One region of the Streptomyces sp. NPDC001443 genome, then DNA from elsewhere that is predicted to be linked to it. Evidence: riboswitches for the same ligand, from Rfam matches in the RefSeq annotation. Region 1 holds a riboswitch; each other region holds the start of a gene.

Region 1 (5,759 bases):
GGTCGGTTCCTACGCCAAGACGGATCCGACGTTCATCGGGATCCCGTTCTTCTACTGGTACCAGATGCTGTGGGTGCTGCTCTCCACGGCTCTGACGATGACCGCCTACCGGCTGTGGCAGCGCGACCAGCGCGCCCGCGCCGCCCGGAAGGGGGGTGCGTCGCAGTGAAGGACGGGGTCAACGGCGTCGCGCTCGGCGTCTTCGTCTTCTTCTTCCTGGCCGTCACGGTCCTGGGCTTCCTGGCCGCGCGCTGGCGCCGGGCCGACAACGAGCACACCCTCGACGAATGGGGTCTGGGCGGCCGCTCCTTCGGTACCTGGATCACCTGGTTCCTGCTCGGCGGCGACCTGTACACGGCGTACACCTTCGTCGCCGTGCCGGCCGCGGTCTACGCGGCGGGTGCCGCGGGCTTCTTCGCGGTGCCGTACACGATCCTGGTGTATCCGCTGATCTTCACCTTCCTGCCCCGGCTGTGGTCGGTGTCCCATCGGCACGGGTACGTCACCACCTCGGACTTCGTCCGCGGCCGCTTCGGCTCCAAGGGCCTGTCCCTGGCCGTGGCCGTCACCGGAATCCTGGCCACCATGCCGTACATCGCGCTCCAGCTCGTCGGCATCCAGGCCGTGCTGGACGTGATGGGCGTCGGCGGCGGCGAGAACAGCAACTGGTTCGTGAAGGACCTGCCGCTGCTGATCGCGTTCGCCGTGCTGGCCGCCTACACCTACTCCTCGGGGCTGCGCGCGCCCGCCCTGATCGCGTTCGTGAAGGACACCCTGATCTACATCGTGATCGCGGTGGCCATCATCTACATCCCGATCAAGCTGGGCGGCTTCGACGAGATCTTCAAGGCGGCCGGCGACAAGTACACGGCGGCCGGTGCGGGCGGGCTCGTACCCCCCGAGGCGGGCCAGTGGACGTACGCCACCCTGGCGCTCGGCTCGGCGCTCGCGCTGTTCATGTACCCGCACTCGATCACGGCGACGCTGTCCAGTCGCAGTCGCGACGTGATCCGCCGCAACACCACGATCCTCCCGCTGTACTCGCTGATGCTGGGCCTGCTCGCCCTGCTCGGCTTCATGGCGATCGCGGCCGGGGTGAAGGTGACCAACGGCCAGCTGGCGATCCCCCAGCTCTTCGAGAACATGTTCCCGGACTGGTTCGCGGGCGTGGCGTTCGCCGCCATCGGCATCGGCGCCCTGGTCCCCGCGGCCATCATGTCGATCGCTGCCGCGAACCTCTTCACCCGCAACATCTACAAGGACTTCATCAAGCCCGACGCGACCCCGAAGCAGGAGACCCAGGTCTCCAAGCTGGTGTCGCTGCTGGTGAAGGTCGGTGCCCTCGTCTTCGTCCTCACCATGGACAAGACGGTCGCGATCAACTTCCAGCTGCTCGGCGGCATCTGGATCCTGCAGACCTTCCCGGCCCTGGTCGGCGGCCTGTTCACCCGCTGGTTCCACCGCTGGGCACTGCTGGCGGGCTGGGCCGTGGGCATGGTGTACGGCACGCTCGCCGCGTACGGGGTGGCCTCGCCGACCCAGAAGCACTTCGGCGGCAGCTCGAAGGAGATCCCCGGCATCGGCGAGATCGGCTACATCGGCCTGACGGCGTTCGTGCTCAACGTGGCCGTCACGGTGGTCCTCACCTTCGTCCTGAAGGCCCTCAAGGCGCCCGAGGGCGTCGACGAGACCAGCCCGCAGGACTACACGGCGGACGCCGGCGACCCGGGCGTACAGGTGGAACTGCCGCCTGCCACGGCCGGATCGGCGCACTGACGCCGACGCGTCGGGAGCCGCACGCCGGCACCGGAGCAGGACACTGAACCACTTCCCCGCCGGATTCACCGGCGGGGGCGAGGGGCGGCGGGGCAACAAGGCCCCGCCGCCCCTTCGCGTCCCCGGCCTCCGCCCCGTCCGGCGCCCGCCGCCCGCCGTCCGGCGCCCGGGGGAAGCCCCGCCACGGGCCCGTCCGGCGCTCGCAGGACAGCCGCGCCACGCCCCCGTCCGGCGCCCGCGAGGAGCCCGCACGCGCCCGCGCCCGGGCCTCCGGCCGCCGTCCTCGACGAGCCCGACTGACACGCTCCGAAGCCGATGTGACACAACATCTGGGGGTGGCACCGCAGCCCGGCACAAGATGTATGCTCATGCTCGCTGTCGCCGCAGGGGAATCCGGTGCGAATCCGGAACTGTCCCGCAACGGTGTACCCGTGCCTGTCCGCCCTACGGCGGGCGTCCACGCGTCCAGTCCGAGGACCTGCCGACCGCGCGCCCGGCCGTCCGGTCCGGGTGCCTTGACGTCCGGGTCTCGCGGAATGGACCGGTGGACGCGACGCCCCGTGCGCTCGTGTGCCGCCCCCTGCCCTCCGTGAGGCCCCCTGCCGAGCGAGGGAGAGCCCCAAGTGACCATCGCGCCAGCCGATCCGGCTTCAGCCACCCCGGCGAGGGAGACCGACGGTCCCGGTGCCGCATTGCTGCGGACCCTGACCGAGCTGACCTCCGACCTCCCCGACGCCGACCCCGGCCGGGTCGCCGCCGCCGCGCTGCGCGGCCGGTCCGCGCGGGCGGACGAGACGGAGCTGCGCGAGCTGGCCACGGAGGCGGCCGCGGGGCTCATCTCCGACGATCCCGCCTACTCGCGGCTGGCCGCCCGGCTGTTGACCATCAGCATCGCCGCGGAAGCCGCCTCGCAGGGCGTGACGACGTTCACCGAGTCCGTCGCCGTCGGGCACCGGGAAGGCCTCATCGCCGACCGCACGGCGGAGTTCACCCGCATCCACGCCGCCCGCCTCGACGCGCTCGTCGACACCGAGGGCGACGACCGGTTCGGCTACTTCGGTCTGCGCACCCTGCACAGCCGCTACCTGCTCCGGCACCCGATCACCCGTCAGGTGATCGAGACACCCCAGCACTTCATGCTGCGGGTCGCCGCCGGCCTCGCCGAGGACGACTCCGTGCGCTCGGTGGACGAGGTCGCCGCGCTCTACCGGCTGATGAGCCGCCTGGACTACCTGCCGTCCTCCCCCACGCTCTTCAACTCCGGTACGCGGCACCCCCAGATGTCGTCCTGCTACCTCCTCGACTCCCCGCTGGACGAGCTGGACTCCCTCTACGACCGCTACCACCAGGTCGCCCGGCTCTCCAAGCACGCCGGCGGCATCGGTCTGTCGTACTCCCGGATCCGTTCGCGCGGTTCGCTGATCCGCGGCACCAACGGGCACTCCAACGGCATCGTCCCGTTCCTGAAGACCCTCGACGCCTCGGTCGCCGCGGTGAACCAGGGCGGCCGGCGCAAGGGCGCCGCCGCGGTCTACCTGGAGACCTGGCACTCCGACATCGAGGAGTTCCTGGAGCTGCGCGACAACACCGGCGAGGACGCCCGCCGTACGCACAACCTCAACCTCGCGCACTGGATCCCGGACGAGTTCATGCGCCGCGTGAACGCCGACGCGCAGTGGTCCCTGTTCTCCCCCTCCGACGTGCCCGAGCTGGTCGACCTGTGGGGCGAGGAGTTCGACGCGGCCTACCGCGCGGCGGAGGCGGCGGGCCTGGCGAAGAAGACGATCCCCGCCCGCGATCTGTACGGCCGCATGATGCGCACCCTCGCGCAGACCGGCAACGGCTGGATGACCTTCAAGGACGCCGCCAACCGCACCGCCAACCAGACGGCCGAGCCGGGGCACGTCGTCCACTCCTCCAACCTCTGCACGGAGATCCTGGAGGTCACGAACGACGGCGAGACGGCGGTCTGCAACCTGGGCTCGGTCAACCTCGGCGCCTTCGTCGTCGACGGCGGCATCGACTGGGAGCGGCTGGACGAGACCGTCCGCACCGCCGTCACCTTCCTCGACCGCGTGGTCGACATCAACTTCTACCCGACCGAGCAGGCGGGCCGTTCCAACGCGAAGTGGCGTCCCGTGGGCCTCGGCGCGATGGGCCTCCAGGACGTCTTCTTCAAGCTGCGGCTGCCCTTCGACTCCCCGGCGGCCAGGGAACTGTCCACCCGTCTCGCCGAGCGGATCATGCTCGCCGCGTACGAGGCCTCCGCCGACCTCGCCGAGCGCAACGGCCCGCTGCCGGCCTGGGAGAAGACCCGTACCGCCCGGGGCGTCCTGCACCCCGACCACTACGACGTCGAGCTCACCTGGCCGGAGCGCTGGGCGGCCCTGCGGGCACGCATCGCCACCACCGGGATGCGCAACTCGCTGCTCCTGGCGATCGCGCCGACCGCCACGATCGCGTCCATCGCGGGCGTGTACGAGTGCATCGAGCCGCAGGTCTCCAACCTGTTCAAGCGCGAGACGCTGTCCGGCGAGTTCCTCCAGGTCAACTCCTACCTCGTGCAGGACCTCAAGGAGCTCGGCGTGTGGGACGCCCGCACCCGGGAGGCGCTGCGCGACTCCAGCGGCTCGGTGCAGGACTTCGCGTGGATCCCGGCCGACGTGCGGGCGCTGTACCGCACGGCGTGGGAGATCCCGCAGCGCGGCCTGATCGACATGGCCGCGGCCCGCACCCCGTACCTGGACCAGGCGCAGTCCCTGAACCTGTTCCTGGAGACGCCGACCATCGGCAAGCTCTCCTCGATGTACGCGTACGCCTGGAAGTCGGGCCTGAAGACGACGTACTACCTGCGTTCGCGTCCGGCGACCCGGATCGCGCGGGCCGCCCAGGCCCAGGCCACCGTCCCCGTCCAGCAGACGGCCGACCCCGACGCCGTCGCCTGCTCCCTTGAGAACCCCGAGTCCTGCGAGGCCTGCCAGTAATGAGCTCCACCCGTAACCAGAACCTCCTCGACCCGGGCTTCGAGCTGACGCTGCGCCCGATGCGCTACCCGGACTTCTACGAGCGCTACCGGGACGCCATCAAGAACACCTGGACCGTGGAGGAGGTCGACCTCCACTCGGACGTGTCCGACCTCGCGAAGATGACCCCGGCCGAGCAGCATCTGATCGGCCGTCTGGTCGCGTTCTTCGCGACGGGCGACTCGATCGTGGCGAACAACCTGGTGCTGACCCTCTACAAGCACATCAACTCCCCGGAGGCGCGCCTGTACCTGTCGCGCCAGCTGTTCGAGGAGGCCGTGCACGTCCAGTTCTATCTGACGCTGCTGGACACCTACCTGCCCGACCCGGAGGACCGGGCGGCGGCGTTCGACGCCGTGGAGAACATCCCCTCCATCCGCGAGAAGGCCGGGTTCTGCTTCAAGTGGATCAACGAGGTCGAGAAGCTGGACCGGCTGGAGACCAAGGCCGACCGCCGCCGTTTCCTGCTCAACCTGATCTGCTTCGCCGCGTGCATCGAGGGCCTGTTCTTCTACGGCGCCTTCGCGTACGTCTACTGGTTCCGCAGCCGGGGTCTGCTGCACGGTCTGGCCACCGGCACCAACTGGGTGTTCCGCGACGAGACGATGCACATGAGCTTCGCCTTCGACGTGGTCGACACCGTCCGCAAGGAGGAGCCGGAGCTCTTCGACGACGAGCTGCGGCAGCAGGTCACCGACATGCTCCGGGAGGCCGTCGAGGCCGAGCTGCAGTTCGCGCGCGACCTGTGCGGTGACGGCCTGCCGGGCATGAACACCGAATCGATGCGGCAGTACCTGGAGTGCGTCGCCGACCAGCGGCTCAGCCGGCTCGGCTTCGCCCCGGTGTACGGCTCGGAGAACCCCTTCTCCTTCATGGAGCTCCAGGGGGTTCAGGAGCTGACCAACTTCTTCGAGCGGCGCCCGTCCGCGTACCAGGTGGCGGTGGAGGGCACCGTCGACC
Region 2 (5,759 bases), on a different contig from region 1:
ACCTGCGCAAGGTCCCCGCCGGGCCGCCGCGGGAGGCCGCCCCCGAGCCGCCCGAGCCGTCGGCGCCGGTCGTGGCACGTCGTACGACACCCGGTGACGGCCACCGGGCGGACTCGTCCGACGACCGGTGGCTGTTCTGCTTCCTCGCCGTGAGCTGCGTGGCCGTCCTGCTTCTGCTGTTGCTGATCGACCGATGGTGACGCGACGGATGGTGACGCGACCGTCGGCGGTGCGGTCAGAAGGCGCGGGACGGGCCCGGCGCGGCGTCCGTGTCGCGCCGGGTGACGGCGAGGTAGCCGACGAACCCGACGATCGCGACCGTCCAGGCGGCGGTGACCGGCGCCAGTCCGAGCCCGAGGCCGCCGCGGGTATGGCCGAGCGCCATCCAGTCGGCGAGGGAGGCACCGAGGGGCCGGGTGATGACGTACGCCGTCCAGAAGGCGGCCACCGCGCCCAGGACGCCGAAGCGATGGGCCAGAGCGGGCACGCAGATCGCGGCCGTGAACAGGACGACCGAGCCGAGGTAGCCGAAGCCGGTGGTGGCGGTGAGGTCACCCGCGGCGGTGCCGAGGGCGAAGGTGGCGAGCACGGCCGCCCAGTAGAACGCCTCGCGCCGGCGGGTGCCGATGCTGTGGATGGACAGCGTCCCCTCGACCGCGTACCAGAGCACGAAGACCGCGGCCAGCACGGCGAGGAAGGCGGGGGTCGAGACGGCGTACGGCACGCCGAGGCCGACGTGCAGCACGTCGGCGGCCATGGTGCCGAACACGCTGACCATGACGACGGCCGTCCAGTAGGCCCAGGCGACGTACCGGCGCAGCGCGAACTGCACGGCGAGGGAGGCCACCAGGGCGAGGCCGCCGAGCCCGACCGCGGGGACCGGACCGAGCAGTCGCGCCAGGAGGTCCGACGCCGTCTCGCCCATGCCGGTGGTCAGCACCTTGATGATCCAGAAGTAGGCGGTCACCTCCGGCACCTTGTTCGCCATCCGGTGTACGGGTATGCGGGGCCGGTCGTCGAGGATGTGCTCTGCGGTCATGATCCGCACCTTGGCACCCCGACCCTGAACGCAGCCTGAACGGCCGTCCGCGCACGGGTCCGGCCCCGTTCGGGGGGAACTCAGGAGGAGCTCAGGCGGAGCTCTCCCCGAGCAGCTCCCGCAGCACCTGCTCCTCGGCCGGGCTCAGTCCGGTCACGAAGTGCTGGAGCGCGGCGATCGGGTCCGGGCCCCGGTCGAGGGCGTCGCGCATCGCCTCGGCGGTCAGCTCGGCCGCGTCGCGCGTGGGCCGGTACGCACCGCGCCGCCCGTCGGCGTCGCGCAGCACGAGTCCTTTGTCGTACAGACGTTTGAGGATGGTGTGGACGGTGTTGTAGGCGAGGTCGCCGCCGAGCTCCGTCTGGATCTCGGCCGGGGTCCGGGGCAGCTCCGCCGCCCACAGTGCCGCCAGGACCGCGCCCTCCAACTCGCCCGCACTGCGCCGTCCGGGTCTCTTGTGTGGGCCGGTGCCAGCCATGTCGGCCACCTTACCGAGACGGGCGGATATCTTCTCACCTGCCTTTAACCCTACAAAATGTAGGGTGTGATGCGACCCTACATTTTGTAGGGGAGTCGATCCCGTGGCGCGCTACGACGAGAGGTGCACGATGGCCGACGGCTCTCCCTTCGTCCGGCGCGCCCGAGGACCGGCGTGACCGCGACCGACCTGCCGGTGAGCACGGGCCGACGCCGGTACTGGCGGCTGGGGGTCACGCTCGCGGTACTCCTGGCCGCCTGTGGGGTCCTCGTCGCGCGCCGGGACGTCCTCGACAGCGGGGCCGACCGGCTCGCCGCCGCCGACCGCGCGTGGCTGTTGCTCGCGTGCGTCGCCGCCGCGTCGACCTGGGTGTGCGCGGCCGTCGTCCAGCAGGGCGCGGTGACCGAACGGCTGCCACGGCGAAGGCTGGTGGCCGCACAGTTCGCCGCGTCCGCCGCCAACCATCTCCTCCCGGCCGGGGCCGGGGCGACCCTGGTCAACCTGCGCTTCCTGACCCGGTGCGGGCTGTCCGCGACCCGTTCGGCGACCGCGCTCGCGGTGAAGGCGGCGGCCGGCGGGCTGGTCCGCTGCGTGCTGGGCCTGACCCTGCTGCTGACCTCGCCGGACACCGTACGGGTGCCGGCGCGCGTGCCGCAGGGGCTGGTGCTGCTGCTGCCGGTGGCGGCCGGGGCCGTGGTGCTGGCCGTCGCGGCGAGCGCCCGGCTGCGGCGTGCCGTGGGCCGGGCTCTCGCGGAGGTGCGGGAGGTGCACCGGTCCCGGGCGCGGGCCTGGGCGCTGTGGGGCGGCTCGACCGCGTTCGCGCTGCTGCACGCCGGGGTGGTCGTCGCCGTCGTCCACGCGCTCGGCCTCGGGCTGTCCACGGGCCATGTGGTCATGGCGTACCTCGTCGCCAGCGGTGCGGCCGCGCTGCTGCCCACGCCCGGCGGTCTCGGTTCCCTGGACGCCGCGCTCGCCCTGGCTCTCACCGCGGACGGGGCGCCGGGACGGGCGGCGATCTCGGCCGTCCTCGGCTACCGCCTGCTCACCGCGTGGCTGCCGATGGCTCCCGGCCTGCTGGTCCTGCTCCTGCTCGCACGGCGCTCGGCACTCTGAGGGCGCCCGGCCCGTCGGGTCCGGTTTCTCCCGCTCCCGCCCGTCGCGGGAACGCCTCACCCTCCCTGATCGTCTACAGTGTCGTAGACCGACTACACGTCTGTAGTCGACTGCTGTGGACGTGTCGGACTCCGGCCGGACGCCTGGTGTCCCGCAGTCCACGGGGTGCGAAGGGAAGAACTCATGCCGATGAACACCGCTTTCGGCGGCGCGTCGATGGACGGCTCCGCCTACCGGGACGTGGTCGGTCTCGCGGGGCGTTCGCCCGGATGGCTGGACACCGCGGTGTCGGCGTGGTCGACGTACGGACTCGCCCTGTTCGCCGTCCTGATGGTCGTCGGCTGGTGGCGGGCCCGGCGCGAGGGGGCCGCGCGGACGGTGACGGCCCTGGCCGTGCCGGTGGTCGCGGTGCTGGCCTACGGCGTGGACTCCGTGCTGAAGCTGCTGGTCCGCGAGACCCGGCCGTGCCTGACGCTGCACGTGCGCACCCTGGAGACGTGTCCGGCACCCGGTGACTGGTCGTTCCCCAGCAACCACACGGTGATCGCCGCCGCGTGCGCCGTGGCCCTGCTGTCCGTCTCGCGCCGGCTGGGCGCGGTGGCGGTCGTGGCCGCGCTGGCGATGGGCGTGTCCCGGGTCTGGGTCGGCGTGCACTATCCGCACGACGTGGTCGCGGGAATCCTCGTCGGCGGACTCGTCGCCCAGGGCCTCATGACCTTGGTGCGGCGCCGGGCGGACACGCTGGCGCGCCTGCTGACAGCCACTCCGCTGCGCCCGCTGCTGCCCGCCTCCTGACGCTGGGCGTCCCAAGTAGGCACGGGATCACCCCTGCTGACGCGCTATTGGCCCTGCATACGACACACGGTACTGTCGTTCTGATACGACGACGGGATCACGGAAGCCGGTGAGAATCCGGCACGGTCGCGCCACTGTGGACGATGCCTCCTCGACGGGGCGCATCGCGAGTCAGACCCGGGGCCGTCGTCCTGTGCACCACCGAGATGGGACGCGAACTCCCAGAGGAGGCCCTGCCATGGCGCAGCACGTCGCTCAGCCGACCGCCACCACCCCCGTCGTCACCGGCAAGCTGCCGTTGAAGGACATTGCCCCCTGGGCGGTCTTCTTCGGCATCCTGATGCTGGTCCTGCTGTACTTCGTCGGCGCCGAGCAGGGCGCCACCTCCGTCGTCTCCGGCGAGGACGTCCACGAGTGGGTGCACGACGCCCGCCACCTGCTCGGCTTCCCCTGCCACTGACGAGGGGCGCCGAACTCCCGTGAACTCCGCAACAGTGAGAAACCTGCTCGTGCGGGGCATGCTCGCCGGCCTCGAGGTCGGCGTGCTCGCCCTGATCGTCGCCTACTTCCTCGGTGAGCCGAGCGTGGACAGCGCGATCGGCTTCGAGGAGGCGCACGCGCACGCCCACGAGCACGAGGTCGAACTCGTCTCCCGCAGCCTCCAGTCCACCGCCGGCCTCGCCACCGGCGTGCTGATCTACGGCGTGGCGTTCGGCGGCATCGCCGCCCTCGCCTTCTGCTTCGCCCTCGGGCGCGTCGGCCGCTTCGGCCCCCGCGCCACCGCGCTGCTGCTGTCGGGGACCGCGCTGCTCGCCGTCTACGTCGTGCCGTTCCTGAAGTACCCCGCCAACCCGCCGTCGGTCGGCGACCCCGACACCATCGGCAAGCGCACCACGCTGTACTTCCTGATGATGGTCCTCAGCGTGCTCCTCGCGGTCGCCGCGGTGATCGCGGGCAAGCGGCTCGCACCGAGACTGGGCACCTGGTACGCCACCGTCGTCGCCGTCCTCGGCTTCATCGCCGTGATCGGCCTGGCGTACGCGTTCCTGCCCGTCGTCAACGAGGTCCCGGCGGACTTCCCGGCCACCCTGCTGTGGCGGTTCCGGCTCTCCGCCCTCGCCATCCAGGCCACGCTGTGGGCGGGCTTCGGCCTCGTCTTCGGCGAACTGGCCGAGAGACTGCTGCACCCGAAGCCCGCACGGGTCGCCGCGGGTTCGGCGGTGACCGCCCCGTAGCGACCCCGTCGTCACGCCGAGAGGGCCCGCGGATCCGTCCGCGGGCCCTCTCGGCGTCAGTGACGTGTGCGTCCGGTGACCCGTGCATGCGGTGGCGTGTGCTGTCGGTGATGCGCCGAGGGCGATGCGCCGCGGGTGAGGTGCGCGGTCAGTCCTGCGGGCCGGCCGTCACAGGACCTAGCGGCCGGCCGAGCCGGAGGTTCCAGCGGTGCGCGCGTCCGGTGAGCTCGGTCGCCGTCAGCGGCGGCACGTCGAGGCGCCAGAAGGCGGCCTCGGGAGCCGCCAACGCATGGATCACCGCGGCCCGTACGATCTCCGGCTCCACCACGGCCAGCACCCTGCCGTCGCTTCCCGCCGACGCCTCCAGCCAGCGGGCGACCCGATCGCATACGTCCCGCACCGACTCCCCGCCGTGCGGAGCGGCCCCCGGGTCGGACAGCCAGCGCGCCAGCTCCTGCGGCTCCGCGGCGGCGACCTCGTCGAGGGTCAGGCCACGCCAGCGCCCCATGTCCCCGCCCGCGAGCGCCGGTTCGCCGGTCGCGTCGAGACCCAGTTCCGCGGCCGTCCGGCGGCAGCGCACGCTCGGTGAGGCGAGGACGCGGACGGCCGGCGGCAGGGAGCCGGCCGCCGCCCGGGCCCGCGCGGCACCGCGGTCGTCGATCGGGTCACCGTCGTCGAAACGAGCCCGGCGCAGCGACGAACTCGTCGCGGGCGTGATGAAGGTGACACGGCTCGTCACGTGGTCGCTCCTCCTGTGCGGATCCCGGACTGCCGGTCCGGGGCCCATGAGGGTATCCGGCCCGGCGTACCGGCCGTCGGCGCCGACGGCCACGGTGAAGTGCCGCCCGCCGCCCGCCGCCCGTCGCGCGCCGCCTGTCACCCGCTGCCCGTCAGCGCCCTCGGTCACCACCATTGCCGACCGCTACGCACCTCGCTATGTTAATCGAAAATCACATCTGCGCGACAAGGTTCATCGCGTGTTGATCGTGCAACTGGCAAGTCTGCGACGGAACTTGTAATCATCTGACCCATCAGGGAAGCAGGTAAGTCAATGGAGAACCTCAGCAGGCGCAAGGCTCTGTCACTCGGTGTCGCGCTCGGT
Region 3 (5,759 bases), on a different contig from region 1:
TCAGATCCGGGTGCGGGCCGAGGCGGGGGGCATTCTGGTACGGGCCAGCTCCGTGATGACGGGGCTCGCCGCTTTGAGGTTCTGCAGGACCGGGCTGGTCTCGAGGGTGTGGATGGCGTCCAGGGAGCCCAGCCGCCGGGTCAGGTAGTGGTGCAGGTCGGCAGGGTCGCGGCACAGGGCTTGAGCCACCAGGTTGGTGGGGCCCGTGGTCGCTGCGACGTAGGCCAGTTCGTCGTGGCCGGCCAGTGTCGTGGCCACGTTCTCCAGGTGTGCCGGGCTCACCGACATCCACAGCAGTGCCCTGGTGTTGACGCCGAAGTGACCCGTGTCGACCTCGACGTCGAAGAAGATGGCGCCGCCGGCCTGCAGGTCCGCGAGCCGGCGCGCCACGGTGACCGGGGACCAGCCGGTCGCCTGAGCCAGCTCCGCATTGGTGGCCCGCCCGTCCTTCTGTAAGGCGACCAGCAAGTCCGCGTCGCCTGAGCCGAGTTGGCGCGGCACGGGCACGTGGGAGGTGTGGGCCGACTCGTGCTCGCGCAGGAGTCGCTGTTGCGCGTCGTCGAGCGTGTCGGCGCTGCGGCGCCAGTTCGTCGAACCGCCGAGGTAAGTGTGCAGGATGCAGTGCGCGGACACCGCGGTGATGTCGGCCGTGCGCGGAATGTCTCGCAGCAGCAGGGAGTTGCCGTTGCCCGCCCCGGCGTCGGTCGGCGTGTGGATGATCGCGACGATCTCGGTGCCGCCGGCGGTGAGTTTCACCCACGAGGTGTCCTGTCGGCGCATCAGCGCATAGGCCAGGTCCTGAGCGGAACTCGCCGCCGCGGTGAGCCGCACGAGCCACTGCGTCTGACCCGCCTGATGAGGGTCCGGCAGTCCCACGACCCGTAAGGAAGCCTCGGTGCGCAGGCGGCGGTAGCGACGGGCGACGGTCTGCGGCGAGACATCGAGGGCGGCGGCGATCTGGCTGAAGGGTGCGCGGCCGTCGATGTGCAGCGCGTGGATCAGGGCACGGTCCAGGTCGTCCAGCATGCACACATCCTTCAGTGGGGCCCGCTCCGTGGAATAAAGTTGAAGACAGCGCAGGGCACGCTACCATCGCAGCCGCAAGCCCCACAGAATTCCATCAGTTCAACCGCTCGGATCGAGATGACCGGGCACACCGGGAGTATGTACAGCGAACACGCAGGGCGCTTTGAAGTCTGTGTCACGCCCCCACCCGGCAGAAAATGGGCAGCAATTTTGACGACGTCTCGCGGTGGCTCTCCGCCCGTGACGACCTCGAGGAGTGGCTCGGCGGCCACGCCTGGCGGGCCCGGGTGTACGCGGGCGGCGACCCACGCATCGGCCACGGGCGCACGGTGGCCCCGCTCCCGGCTTGTCGGCTGGCGGCGGCGGAACTTGCCGGTGGAGAACTCCGAGGGAACCACCGGAAGGTCTGCGGCGGCTAATTCGGAATTAAATATTCCATCGCCGGTTGCACTATTTCCCGCCATCGCGGAAGTTCGGCCGAGACGTGCAGTGATGATTCGATATGGACGCCCGGACACCGCCGGGTGTGATCGCCCGCAGAGTATTTCCCTGCGATTCATACCCCTGTTGGTAAGGGGCGGCTCGGTGACGCATTTCAGCCTCATCTCATCCTGCTTATCGAAAGTCGCTGTTCTGCGGCCCGGAACGTGAGATCCACCGGCAACCACGGGGCTCTCCTCTCCAGCGCAACCGGGAAGTCCTGCCCGGTCACCCGCCTCACGGATAACAGAGGATTCGCATGTCTGACGGCACCTCACGCCCGCACGATCCCAAGGAACCGCGTGCCCGCGGCGGCGGCCACTGCGTGGTGCTCGGGGCCGGCATCGCAGGCCTCTTCGCCGCCCGAGTGCTGGCCGGCACGTCCGACCGGGTCACGGTGGTCGACCGGGACGCGCTCCCAGAGACGGACGAGAACCGGCGCGGGGTGCCGCAGGGCCGACACGCCCACGCGATCCTGCCCGCCGGCACCAGGGGGCTGCGGGAGATGTTTCCCGGCCTGATCGAGGAGTCAGAGGCGGACGGGGCAGACTTCCTCACCGCCCGCGCGGTCCCGGGTATCTGACCGGAGGGGTGCCGGGCGGGTCGAGTGCATGAGCGCGGTCCGCGGACACCCACGTGAGGCCGGACTCGCCGGTCCGGACCGGATCCTCATCCGCCGACGCGGCCCGGGCTCGTCCGGTACGTCCTGAACACCAGCACCCTCGCCCCCTGCCCCGTGACCGATCGCACGATCCGACCGCACGACGGACTTGATAGCCTCAGCAGGCCAGTCGAGCCACACCCGAGGCCAGGGAATCCGGTGCGAATCCGGAACTGACGCGCAGCGGTGAGGGGGACGGGCGGGGCACGACGCCACTGGGAGACCGGGAAGGCGCCCCGACCGGACGAACCCGAGTCCGAAGACCTGCTGGCACCTTCGCGCCCCGGCGCGGAGGGACGTCCGTAGGCCAGGCTCCGCGTACGAGCCCCGACCCCAGAGGCATGCCCGTGCTCCGTACCCCCGCCCTTCTCCGCGCTCCGGCGCTTCTCCTCGCGTCAGCCCTGCTGCTCACCGGCTGCGGTACCTCCGGCGATGACGCGAAGGCCGTGGAGACCTCCGCCGCCGGCTACCCGGTGACCCTCGGCAACTGCGGCCACCAGGTCACCCTGAAGTCGGCGCCGAAGCGGGCCGTCTCCCTCAACCAGGGCACCACCGAGATCCTGCTCTCCCTCGGCCTCGCCGACCGCATGGCCGGTACGGCGACCTGGACCGACCCGGTCATGAAGGGGTTGGAGAAGGCCGACGCGTCCGTGCCGCGCCTCGCCGACGACAACCCCTCCTTCGAGAAGGTCCTGGACGCCCAACCCGACTTCGTGACCGCCTCGTTCGTCTCCACCCTGGGCAAGGGCGGGGTCGCCACCCGCGAGCAGTTCGAGAAGCTGGGCGTGCCCACGTACGTCTCGCCGTCCGACTGCTCGGCGGGCAAGGACAACGACAGCGGCGGTGACGGATCGCGCAGCGAACCGCTCACCCTCGACGCCGTATACGGAGAAATCCGCGACCTGGCCCGCGCGTTCGGCGTCCAGGAGCGCGGCGAGAAGCTCGTCGCCGCGCTCAGGCAGCGGGTGAGCACGGCCACCGCCAAACTGCACGCCTCGGACGTCTCCCTCATGTACTGGTTCGCCAACTCCCAGTCGCCCTACCTCGCGGGCTGCTGCGGCGCGCCCGGCGCCATCACCCGCGCGGTCGGCGCGAAGAACGCGTTCGCCGACACCCACGACGAATGGCCCCAGATCAACTGGGAGACGGTCGCCGACCGCGACCCCGACGTCATCGTGATCGGCGATCTGACCCGCAAGCAGCAGACCGCCGAGACCGCCGCGGCCAAGATCCGCTTCCTGGAGTCCAACCCCGCCACCCGCAATCTGACCGCCGTGAAGAAGCGGCGGTACGTGCTGCTGAGCGGGCAGGCGATGAACCCGTCCATCCGCACGATCGAGGGGATCGAGCAGGTCACAGCCGGTCTGCGTGACTTCGGGTTCGCCAAGTGAGCTTCCGTTCCCTGCTGTTGGCGGGCGGGGGAGTGGTCGCGCTGCTCGTGTCGATCGCCGTGTCCGTGACGATCGGACCCGCCGACATCTCCACCGGCGACGTCTGGGCGTCCGTGGCGGCCCATCTCGGCCTGGGCGAGGGCACGTTGGCGCCGCTGCGTGACGGCATCGTATGGAACCTGCGGATGCCCCGCACCCTGTCGGCCGCCGTGTGCGGGGCCGGACTCGCCGTGTGCGGCGCGGTCATGCAGTCGCTGCTGCGCAACCCGCTCGCCGACCCCTTCGTGCTCGGGGTCTCCTCCGGGGCGTCCACCGGAGCGGTCGCCGTGGTCGTGCTCGGCGTGGGCGGGGGAGCGGTGTCCCTGTCGGCCGGCGCCTTCCTCGGGGCGCTGCTCTCCTTCGCCCTGGTGCTCCTGCTCAGCCACACCCTCGGCCCCGGCACCGACCGGGTCGTCCTGTCAGGGGTCGCGGCCATGCAGCTGTTCTCCGCGCTGACCTCCTTCATCGTCCTGACCTCGGCGGACGCGGAGACCACCCGGGGCGTGCTGTTCTGGCTGCTGGGCTCGCTGACAGGCGCCGACTGGGGACAGGTACTGCTCTGCACCGCCGTCCTGGCAGTGGTCCTCGTGGTCTGCCTCGGGTACGCCCGTACGCTCGACGCGTTCGCCTTCGGCGACGAGGCCGCCGCCGGACTCGGGGTCCGCGTCGCACGCACCCGCCTGGTCCTGCTCTGCGCGACCGCGCTGCTCACCGCCGCCCTGGTCAGCTGTGCCGGCGCGATCGGCTTCGTCGGCCTGGTCCTGCCGCACGCCACCCGCGCCCTCACCGGCTCAGGGCACGCCCGTCTGCTGCCCGTCACCGCGCTGAGCGGGGCCGTCTTCCTGGTGTGGGCGGACACCCTCGCCCGTACCGTCCTCGACCCCCAGGAGGTCCCGGTGGGCGTGGTGACGTCCCTGATCGGCGTACCGGCCTTCGTCGCGGTCCTCTACCGCGGACGGAGCAGGACATGACCAGCCTGCACGCGGACCGCGTCGTACGACGCACCGGCGACAAGGTCGTCGTCGACGGCGTCACCCTCACCCTGCGCCCCGGCGAGACCGTCGGCCTCCTCGGCCCCAACGGCTCGGGCAAGTCGACACTGTTGAGACTGCTGGCCGGGGTCCTCACCCCCACCGGCGGAGCCGTGACCCTGGACGGCCGTCCGCTCGCCGAGGTCGGCCGCCGCGCCACCGCCCGCCGGATCGCCACTGTCGAACAGCACGCCGACACCCGGACCGAGCTCTCCGTCCGCGAGGTCGTCGCGCTGGGCCGTGTCCCGCACCGACGCGCCTGGACACCCCCGACCACGGCCGACCGCGCAGCCGTCACCGAGGCCCTGCGGCACACCGGACTGACCGATCGGGCCGACCAGTCCTGGCACACCCTCTCCGGCGGTGAACGCCAGCGCACCCAGATCGCCCGCGCGCTCGCCCAGGAACCCCGAGAACTCCTGCTCGACGAACCCACCAACCACCTCGACATCCAGCACCAGCTCGACCTGCTGGAACTCGTCGCGAGCCTGCCGGTCACCACCGTGATCGCCCTGCACGACCTCAACCTCGCCGCGATGTACTGCGACCGCCTGCTCGTCCTGCGCGACGGCCGCGCGGTCACGCAGGGCACCCCGGCCGAGGTCCTGACGCCCGACCTCGTCGAGCGGGTCTACGGCGTCCGCGCCGAGGTCACCCACGACCCCGGCCACCCCGTGATCCGCTTCCTGCGCCCGGTCACCCCGGACGGATCCCGCCCGAAGAGGAGTGTGAACAGCGATGCCTCGACCGCGCCATGAAGCAGTCGGCCCGAAGCCCACCTCCGCCGAACCGGCACCGTGCCGCGTCGTCGTCTGCCGGGACTGCTGCTGCGGAAGCCCGAAAATCACCGGCGTGGACCACGACCGCCAACTCGCGCGCCTGACCGAGGAGGTACCCGTACGCGTCTCGGACTGCCTCGGCGTGTGCGAACACGCCAACGTGCTCGTCGTCCAGCCCTCCGCCGCCGCACGTGCCGCAGGAGCCCGCCCGGTCTGGCTCGGCCTCGTCAACGACCCCGACGCCACCGAGGACATCGCCGCGTGGATACAGGCCGGCGGCCCCGGCATCGCCCCCTGCCCCGACATTCTCGACCTCTACGTCTTCACCCCGCCCCGCAGGGCGGCAACCTCC
Region 4 (5,759 bases), on a different contig from region 1:
GAACCGCACGACGACGCCCGGCTCGGCGGCGAGCGCGTCCACATCCGTGAAGTTGGACATGAGCGGGACCGCGCAGACGGCGACCCGCAGGACGTCCTCGCCGACGGGGGCGGCGACGGCCGACTCCCGGACGGCACCGCGCAGGGAGACGCGCAGTCCGTCCTCCTCGTCGATGCCGAGGCCGTGCCGGAAGGGCAGTACGCCGTACGTCCGCCGCCCGGTGAGGCCGTGCAGCATGTCGAGTCCGGGTTCGAGCAGGGAGACGTCGCCCCGGAACTTGTTGACGAGGAACCCGGCGACCAGTTCCTGGTCCTCGGGCGAGAGCAGGGCGACCGTGCCGAAGAAGGAGGCGAAGACACCGCCGCGGTCGATGTCGCCGACGACGAGGACGGGCAGCCGCGCGTTGCGGGCGACGCCCATGTTCACGATGTCGGTCCGGCGCAGGTTGATCTCGGCCGGACTGCCGGCCCCTTCGCAGATCACCGCGTCGTACGTGCCCCGCAGCTCGGCGAGGCAGTCGAGGACGGTGCCCAGCAGCGCTTCCTGCCGCCCGCCGCGCAGCCGGTTCCCGGGGGACGAGCCGGAGGAGCCTTCGGACCCCCCGAAGAACCCGCGCGCGCTCATCTCGCCCACCGGCCTGCCCATGAGGACGACCTGGCTGCTGCGGTCGCTGCCGGGCTTGAGCAGCACGGGGTTCATCAGCGCGGTCGGCTCGATCCGGCAGGCCTGGGCCTGCATGGCCTGGGCCCGTCCGATCTCCGCGCCCTCGCGGGTCACGAACGAGTTGAGGGACATGTTCTGCGCCTTGAAGGGCGCGACCTTGACGCCCTGGCGCACCAGCCACCGGCAGATCCCCGCGGTGACGACGCTCTTGCCGGCGTCGGAGGTGGTGCCGGCGACCAGGAGACCACCGTTCATGAGTCACGTTCCTTCACGAGGAGCCGCGCGGCGGCGCAGACGCCGAGCGCGAGCCAGCCGACGCGCCGGGACAGCCGTACCGCCCGGTCGATGTCCGAGACACGGACGGCCCGTCCGTGGGCGCCGTTGAGCACGGGCCGGTGCTCGACCCGCCCGGCGTAGGAGAGGGTCCCGCCGAGCCGTACGCCGAGGGACCCGGCGAACGAGGCCTCCACGGGACCGGCGTTGGGACTGGGGTGCCTGGCGGCGTCGGCGCGCCAGGCCCGTACGGCCCCGCGCGGATCGTCGCCGGCCAGGGTCGCGAGGGCGGCCGTGAGGCGGGCCCCCGGCCAGCCGGCGGCGTCGTCGAGCCGGGCCGAGGCCCATCCGTAGCGGCGGTGGCGGGGCGACTTGTGGCCGACCATGGCGTCGAGGGTGTTCACGGCGCGGAAGCCGAGCAGCCCCGGCACCCCGCCGACGGCTCCCCACACCAGCGCGCCGACGACGGCGTCGGAGGTGTTCTCGGCGACCGACTCGACGACCGCTTGGGCTACGCCGTCCGCGTCGAGGGCCTGGGGGTCCCGGCCGCACAGATGCGGCAGCCGGGCGCGGGCGCCCGCGACGTCCCCGGCCTCCAGGGCGCGCCCGATGGCGCGGGCCTCCCGGGCGAGCGAGGTGCCCCCGACGACGGCCCAGGTGGCGGCGGCGGTGAGGGCCACGGAGGCGGCGCCGGAGGTACGTACGGCGCGGGCGGCCACGACCCCGAGCGCCACGGCGCCGCCGGCGCACACCACGGTGTGCAGCGCGCCCTGTCCTCGATGGTCCCGCCACAACGCCTGTTCCACGGCCGCGGCCGCGCGCCCGAACAGCGCGACCGGGTGTCCGCGGCGTGGATCGCCGAGGAACAGGTCGCCCAGGAGGCCCGCGGTGGCGCCGTACGCGAAGACGCGATCGGCACGCACCGGCTCAGCCGATCGTGGCGGTACCGGGCAGTGACCTGGTGCTGAGACTCAATCGGCAGCCGAGCATGGCGACATGTCCTCACTCAGGGTGTCCACGCCCTGGTTCGACGAGACCGACGGCGAGAGTTCCTGGCTCCCGGGGATTGCTACCCCGGTCACAGTGGCGGGACCGCGCCGGATTCGCACCGGCTTCCTCATGTGTCGTCGTAGATGGCTCCGGAAGTCCACCACGGGCCCTGAAGGGCCGTCAACCTGCTCTTGACCTGGGACGGAGGAGTGTGTGAAGCCCCACACACGGCGGGCGGCGGGATGGGCGGGTGACGAGTGGGAAGCGCGGGCGACGGGATGGGCGGGCAACGGCGAGGGCGGGAAGAACCCGTGGGTTCTTCCCGCCCTTGGTGAACGGTGTGCCGGATGGCGGCGGTTCAGGCGACGATCAGCCAGATCCCGTAGCCCACCGCGGCCGCGCAGGCCGCGAAGCACGCGTACGCGCCCGTCACCGCGAGCGCGGCGCCGCCGCCCTGCGCGGAGGCCCGCTCCTGGCGGGAGAGACCCATGATGCCGAGGGTGAACAGGGCCACGAGGCCCACGGTGGCCACGAGGCTGACGCCGAACACGGAGCCCAGGGCTGCCCAGTCGATGTTCATACCGATGCTTCCTTACTTAACCGGGTGCGCGGGGCTCAGGCGGCGGTCGGCGGGACCGACGCCGTCGCCGGGTCGACGGTGACCATCGGGGCGGCGGCCGGGGAGGGGATGGTGGCCGTGAGGTTCTCGGTCACCGTGCCCGTGGGGGGCGGGGCCACCATGGCGATCGCCTGGGTCACCACGCCGGCCGGCTCCTCGGAGGCGGTGACGCTGTTGTGGTCGACGGTCTCGCGCCGGGAGACCTTCCAGATCGCGGCGCTGGCGGCGATCAGGAAGACGGCGACGGCCGCGGTGCCCCAGTCGCCCAGGTTCGTCACGGACTCGGCGAGCGCGCCGACCAGGCCGGCGGCCGGCAGGGTCAGGCCCCAGGCGACGAACATGCGGGTCGCGGTGGACCAGCGAACGACTCCGCCCTTGCGGCCGAGGCCCGCGCCCATCACGGAGCCGGAGACGGCGTGCGTGGTGGAGAGGGAGAAGCCGAGGTGGGAGGAGGCCAGGATGACCGTCGCGGCGCTGGTCTGGGCGGCGAAGCCCTGCTGCGGCTGGAGGTCGGTCAGGCCCTTGCCCATCGTGTGGATGATGCGCCAGCCGCCCAGGGAGGTGCCGAGCGCGATGGCGAGACCGGCGGAGAGGATGACCCAGACCGGCGGGTTGGAGCCGGGCGCGATGGCGCCGCCGGCGACCAGGGCGAGGGTGATGATGCCCATCGTCTTCTGGGCGTCGTTGGTGCCGTGGGCCAGGGAGACCAGGCCGGCCGAGGCGATCTGGCCGGTGCGGTAGCCCTTCGCGGCGGCCTTGCTGTCGGCCTTCTTGCCCAGGGTGTAGGAGAAGCGGGTGGCCAGCATCGAGGCGACGCCCGCCACGATCGGGGCCGCGACGGCGGGGATGAGGACCTTGGTGACCAGCACGTCGCCGTGGACGGCGCCCACGCCGGCCGAGGCGACGGTGGCGCCGATCAGACCGCCCATGAGGGCGTGCGAGGAGCTGGACGGCAGGCCCACCAGCCAGGTCAGCAGATTCCAGAGGATCGCGCCGACCAGGGCGGCGAAGATGACCTCGGGTCGGATGCCGGTCTCGTCGACGAGACCCTTGGAGATCGTGTTGGCGACCTCCACGGAGAGGAAGGCGCCCACGAGGTTGAGGACGGCCGACATGGCCACCGCAACCTTGGGCTTGAGCGCACCGGTCGAGATGGTCGTGGCCATCGCGTTGGCGGTGTCGTGAAAACCGTTCGTGAAATCGAACGCGAGTGCAGTTACCACCACAATCGCGAGGATCAGCGAGAAGTTTTCCATTTACCCAGGCAATCGTTCGAAGTCGTTGGTGCGATGAACGTAAGTAACCTGGGTGAACGGAAGGTGAACTGGGACGGGCTTTGTGGTGTCACCAACAGGAGAATGATCCTCCGCTTGGTGCTACTGATACGTACCCCGCATGACCGGTCACCCCAGGTGAGCGGCCTGGAGCCGCGATCCCGCCGGACCGCTTGCCGGGATTCCGCCTCTCGGCGGGTCGTCACCGCCGTCGTATGCCGACGGGCCCGAAACGGCTACGCTGCGTGACCGGCGGCCGGCCGGTGGCGCGCCTGGCAGGATCGCGGCATGAGTGAGCGACGACACGGCGGGCGGGGCGAGCGAGGCGCCCGGGACATCAAAGGCATACGGAGCGAACCGGGCGGCCGGGGTGTGGGCGAGGACGAGGCGCGTGCCTGGGACGCGCTGGTCGGGACGGCCCGCCGGACCGTCTCCGACGGACTGGTCGTCGGCACCTCGGGCAACGTCTCCGTCCGGGTCGGGGACACCGTGCTGGTCACGCCGTCCGGCGTGCCCTACGACCGGCTGACACCGGACGACATCACCGGGGTCGACCTGGCGGGCCGGCGGGTGCTCGGCAGCCTCGTCCCGACCAGCGAACTGCCCATGCACCTCGCCGTCTACCGCGCCTGCGACGCCCGGGCCGTGGTGCACACCCACGCCGTGCACGCCACGGCCGTCTCCACGCTCGTCCCCGAACTCCCGACGATCCACTACATGGCCGCGGCCCTCGGCGGACCCGTCCGGGTCGCCCCCTACGCGCCCTACGGCTCCGAGCGGCTGGCCGAGAACGTGCGCCTGGCCCTGGTCGACCGCACCGGCTGTCTCCTCCAGAACCACGGCACCCTCACCCACGGCGCCACCCTCGACCAGGCCTACGACCGCACGGCACAGCTGGAGTGGATGTGCCGGCTGTGGCTGACCGCGTCCTCGGTGCCGGGGCTGACGCCGCACCTGCTGACGGCCGAGCAGGTGGCGGAGGCGGGGGAGCGGCTGCGGGGGTACGGGCAGCGGGCTTGACGGCGGCAGCGGGCCTGACGGTGACGGTGGGGCGGGCGGCGCCGTCGGCCCGCGCTGCCCTCATGGCGCGCACGGCGTACGCATGGCGCGCACGGCGTACGCATGGCGCGCACGGCGTACGCATGGCGCGCACGGCGTACGCATGGCGCGCACGGCGCGCACGGCGTGCGGGTGGCGCGCACGGCATGCGGGTGTCAGGGGCGTGCCTCCGACCCCGTTCCGGCACGTCACTCCTTCCCCGTCGTCCGCTGGCCGGTCGCCCGCACCGCCCCGACACTGGACGGGTGCACCCTGTCAAAGCGACGGCCGCCGCCGTCACCGCAGTGGTAGGGGCCGGGGCCGCCGCGGTGGCCGCCGGCCGGCTCGCGAGCGACGCCGCCCTGAAGGCGCCGGCCGGCCGGCCCCTGCCCACCGAACCCAGGCTCACCGTGCACGGCACCGCCGCCGGACGGATCACCCTCACCAGGGATCTGGCCTCGCTGCGCCCCGGCACCTACGGCCTCGCGGGCGACGGCTCCCACGCCGTCGTCGGGCCCGTCGTCGACGCCGCCGCGCTCTCGGCCGACACCGTGGTGCGCCGTCTGGAGCGCGTCACCCACGGCACCCTGAGCCAGGGCGACAAGGTGTGGCTCACCCCGAACGTGTACGTCGGCAACCCGGGCGCCGCGCTCGGCCTGGAGTACGCCGACGTCGACATCCCGGGCGAGCTCGGCCCGCTGCCGGCCTGGTTCGTCCCCGGCGCCCGCGACACCTGGGTGATCGCGGCCCACGGCCTCGGCACCACCCGGGAGCTGGCCCTGAACGTGATGGAGTTCCTGCACCGCCACCGCTTCTCGGTGCTGGCCCTCTCCTACCGCGGCGACCTCGGCGCGCCCCGCCCGCAGGACGGCCTGAACCACCTCGGCGAGAGCGAGTGGCGC

What was found. Region 1 has a riboswitch for cobalamin ahead of ACWC24_RS05455 (ribonucleoside-diphosphate reductase subunit alpha). Riboswitches for the same ligand answer to the same signal wherever they lie in the genome.
Region 2: linked by a shared signal. The riboswitch ahead of ACWC24_RS09350 (CbtB domain-containing protein) and the one ahead of ACWC24_RS05455 (ribonucleoside-diphosphate reductase subunit alpha) in region 1 are both predicted to bind cobalamin.
Region 3: linked by a shared signal. The riboswitch ahead of ACWC24_RS22195 (ABC transporter substrate-binding protein) and the one ahead of ACWC24_RS05455 (ribonucleoside-diphosphate reductase subunit alpha) in region 1 are both predicted to bind cobalamin.
Region 4: linked by a shared signal. The riboswitch ahead of ACWC24_RS28115 (cobalamin biosynthesis protein) and the one ahead of ACWC24_RS05455 (ribonucleoside-diphosphate reductase subunit alpha) in region 1 are both predicted to bind cobalamin.

What each region holds. Positions count from the first base shown of each region.
Region 1 is NZ_JBSFIA010000003.1:101,618-107,376, forward strand. Features, by position in the region: gene ACWC24_RS05445 (DUF3311 domain-containing protein) at 1-169, shown strand, start outside; gene mctP (monocarboxylate uptake permease MctP) at 166-1,776, shown strand; cobalamin riboswitch at 2,133-2,276, shown strand; gene ACWC24_RS05455 (ribonucleoside-diphosphate reductase subunit alpha) at 2,400-4,760, shown strand; gene ACWC24_RS05460 (ribonucleotide-diphosphate reductase subunit beta) at 4,760-5,759, shown strand, end outside.
Region 2 is NZ_JBSFIA010000006.1:45,282-51,040, reverse strand. Features, by position in the region: gene ACWC24_RS09375 (hypothetical protein) at 1-200, shown strand, start outside; gene ACWC24_RS09370 (COG4705 family protein) at 236-1,039, opposite strand; gene ACWC24_RS09365 (BlaI/MecI/CopY family transcriptional regulator) at 1,131-1,514, opposite strand; gene ACWC24_RS09360 (lysylphosphatidylglycerol synthase domain-containing protein) at 1,689-2,627, shown strand; gene ACWC24_RS09355 (phosphatase PAP2 family protein) at 2,817-3,422, shown strand; cobalamin riboswitch at 3,472-3,624, shown strand; gene ACWC24_RS09350 (CbtB domain-containing protein) at 3,661-3,882, shown strand; gene ACWC24_RS09345 (CbtA family protein) at 3,902-4,657, shown strand; gene ACWC24_RS09340 (histidine phosphatase family protein) at 4,806-5,396, opposite strand; gene ACWC24_RS09335 (oxygenase MpaB family protein) at 5,709-5,759, shown strand, end outside.
Region 3 is NZ_JBSFIA010000021.1:73,369-79,127, forward strand. Features, by position in the region: gene ACWC24_RS22180 (Lrp/AsnC family transcriptional regulator) at 1-1,026, opposite strand; gene ACWC24_RS22185 (hypothetical protein) at 1,224-1,445, shown strand; gene ACWC24_RS22190 (hypothetical protein) at 1,766-2,089, shown strand; cobalamin riboswitch at 2,278-2,453, shown strand; gene ACWC24_RS22195 (ABC transporter substrate-binding protein) at 2,509-3,558, shown strand; gene ACWC24_RS22200 (FecCD family ABC transporter permease) at 3,555-4,568, shown strand; gene ACWC24_RS22205 (ABC transporter ATP-binding protein) at 4,565-5,386, shown strand; gene ACWC24_RS22210 ((2Fe-2S) ferredoxin domain-containing protein) at 5,367-5,759, shown strand, end outside; gene ACWC24_RS22215 (isochorismatase family protein) at 5,723-5,759, opposite strand, start outside.
Region 4 is NZ_JBSFIA010000031.1:18,368-24,126, reverse strand. Features, by position in the region: gene ACWC24_RS28120 (cobyric acid synthase) at 1-918, opposite strand, end outside; gene ACWC24_RS28115 (cobalamin biosynthesis protein) at 915-1,859, opposite strand; cobalamin riboswitch at 1,961-2,106, opposite strand; gene ACWC24_RS28110 (hypothetical protein) at 2,285-2,506, opposite strand; gene ACWC24_RS28105 (anion permease) at 2,542-3,801, opposite strand; gene ACWC24_RS28100 (class II aldolase/adducin family protein) at 4,108-4,839, shown strand; gene ACWC24_RS28095 (alpha/beta hydrolase) at 5,124-5,759, shown strand, end outside.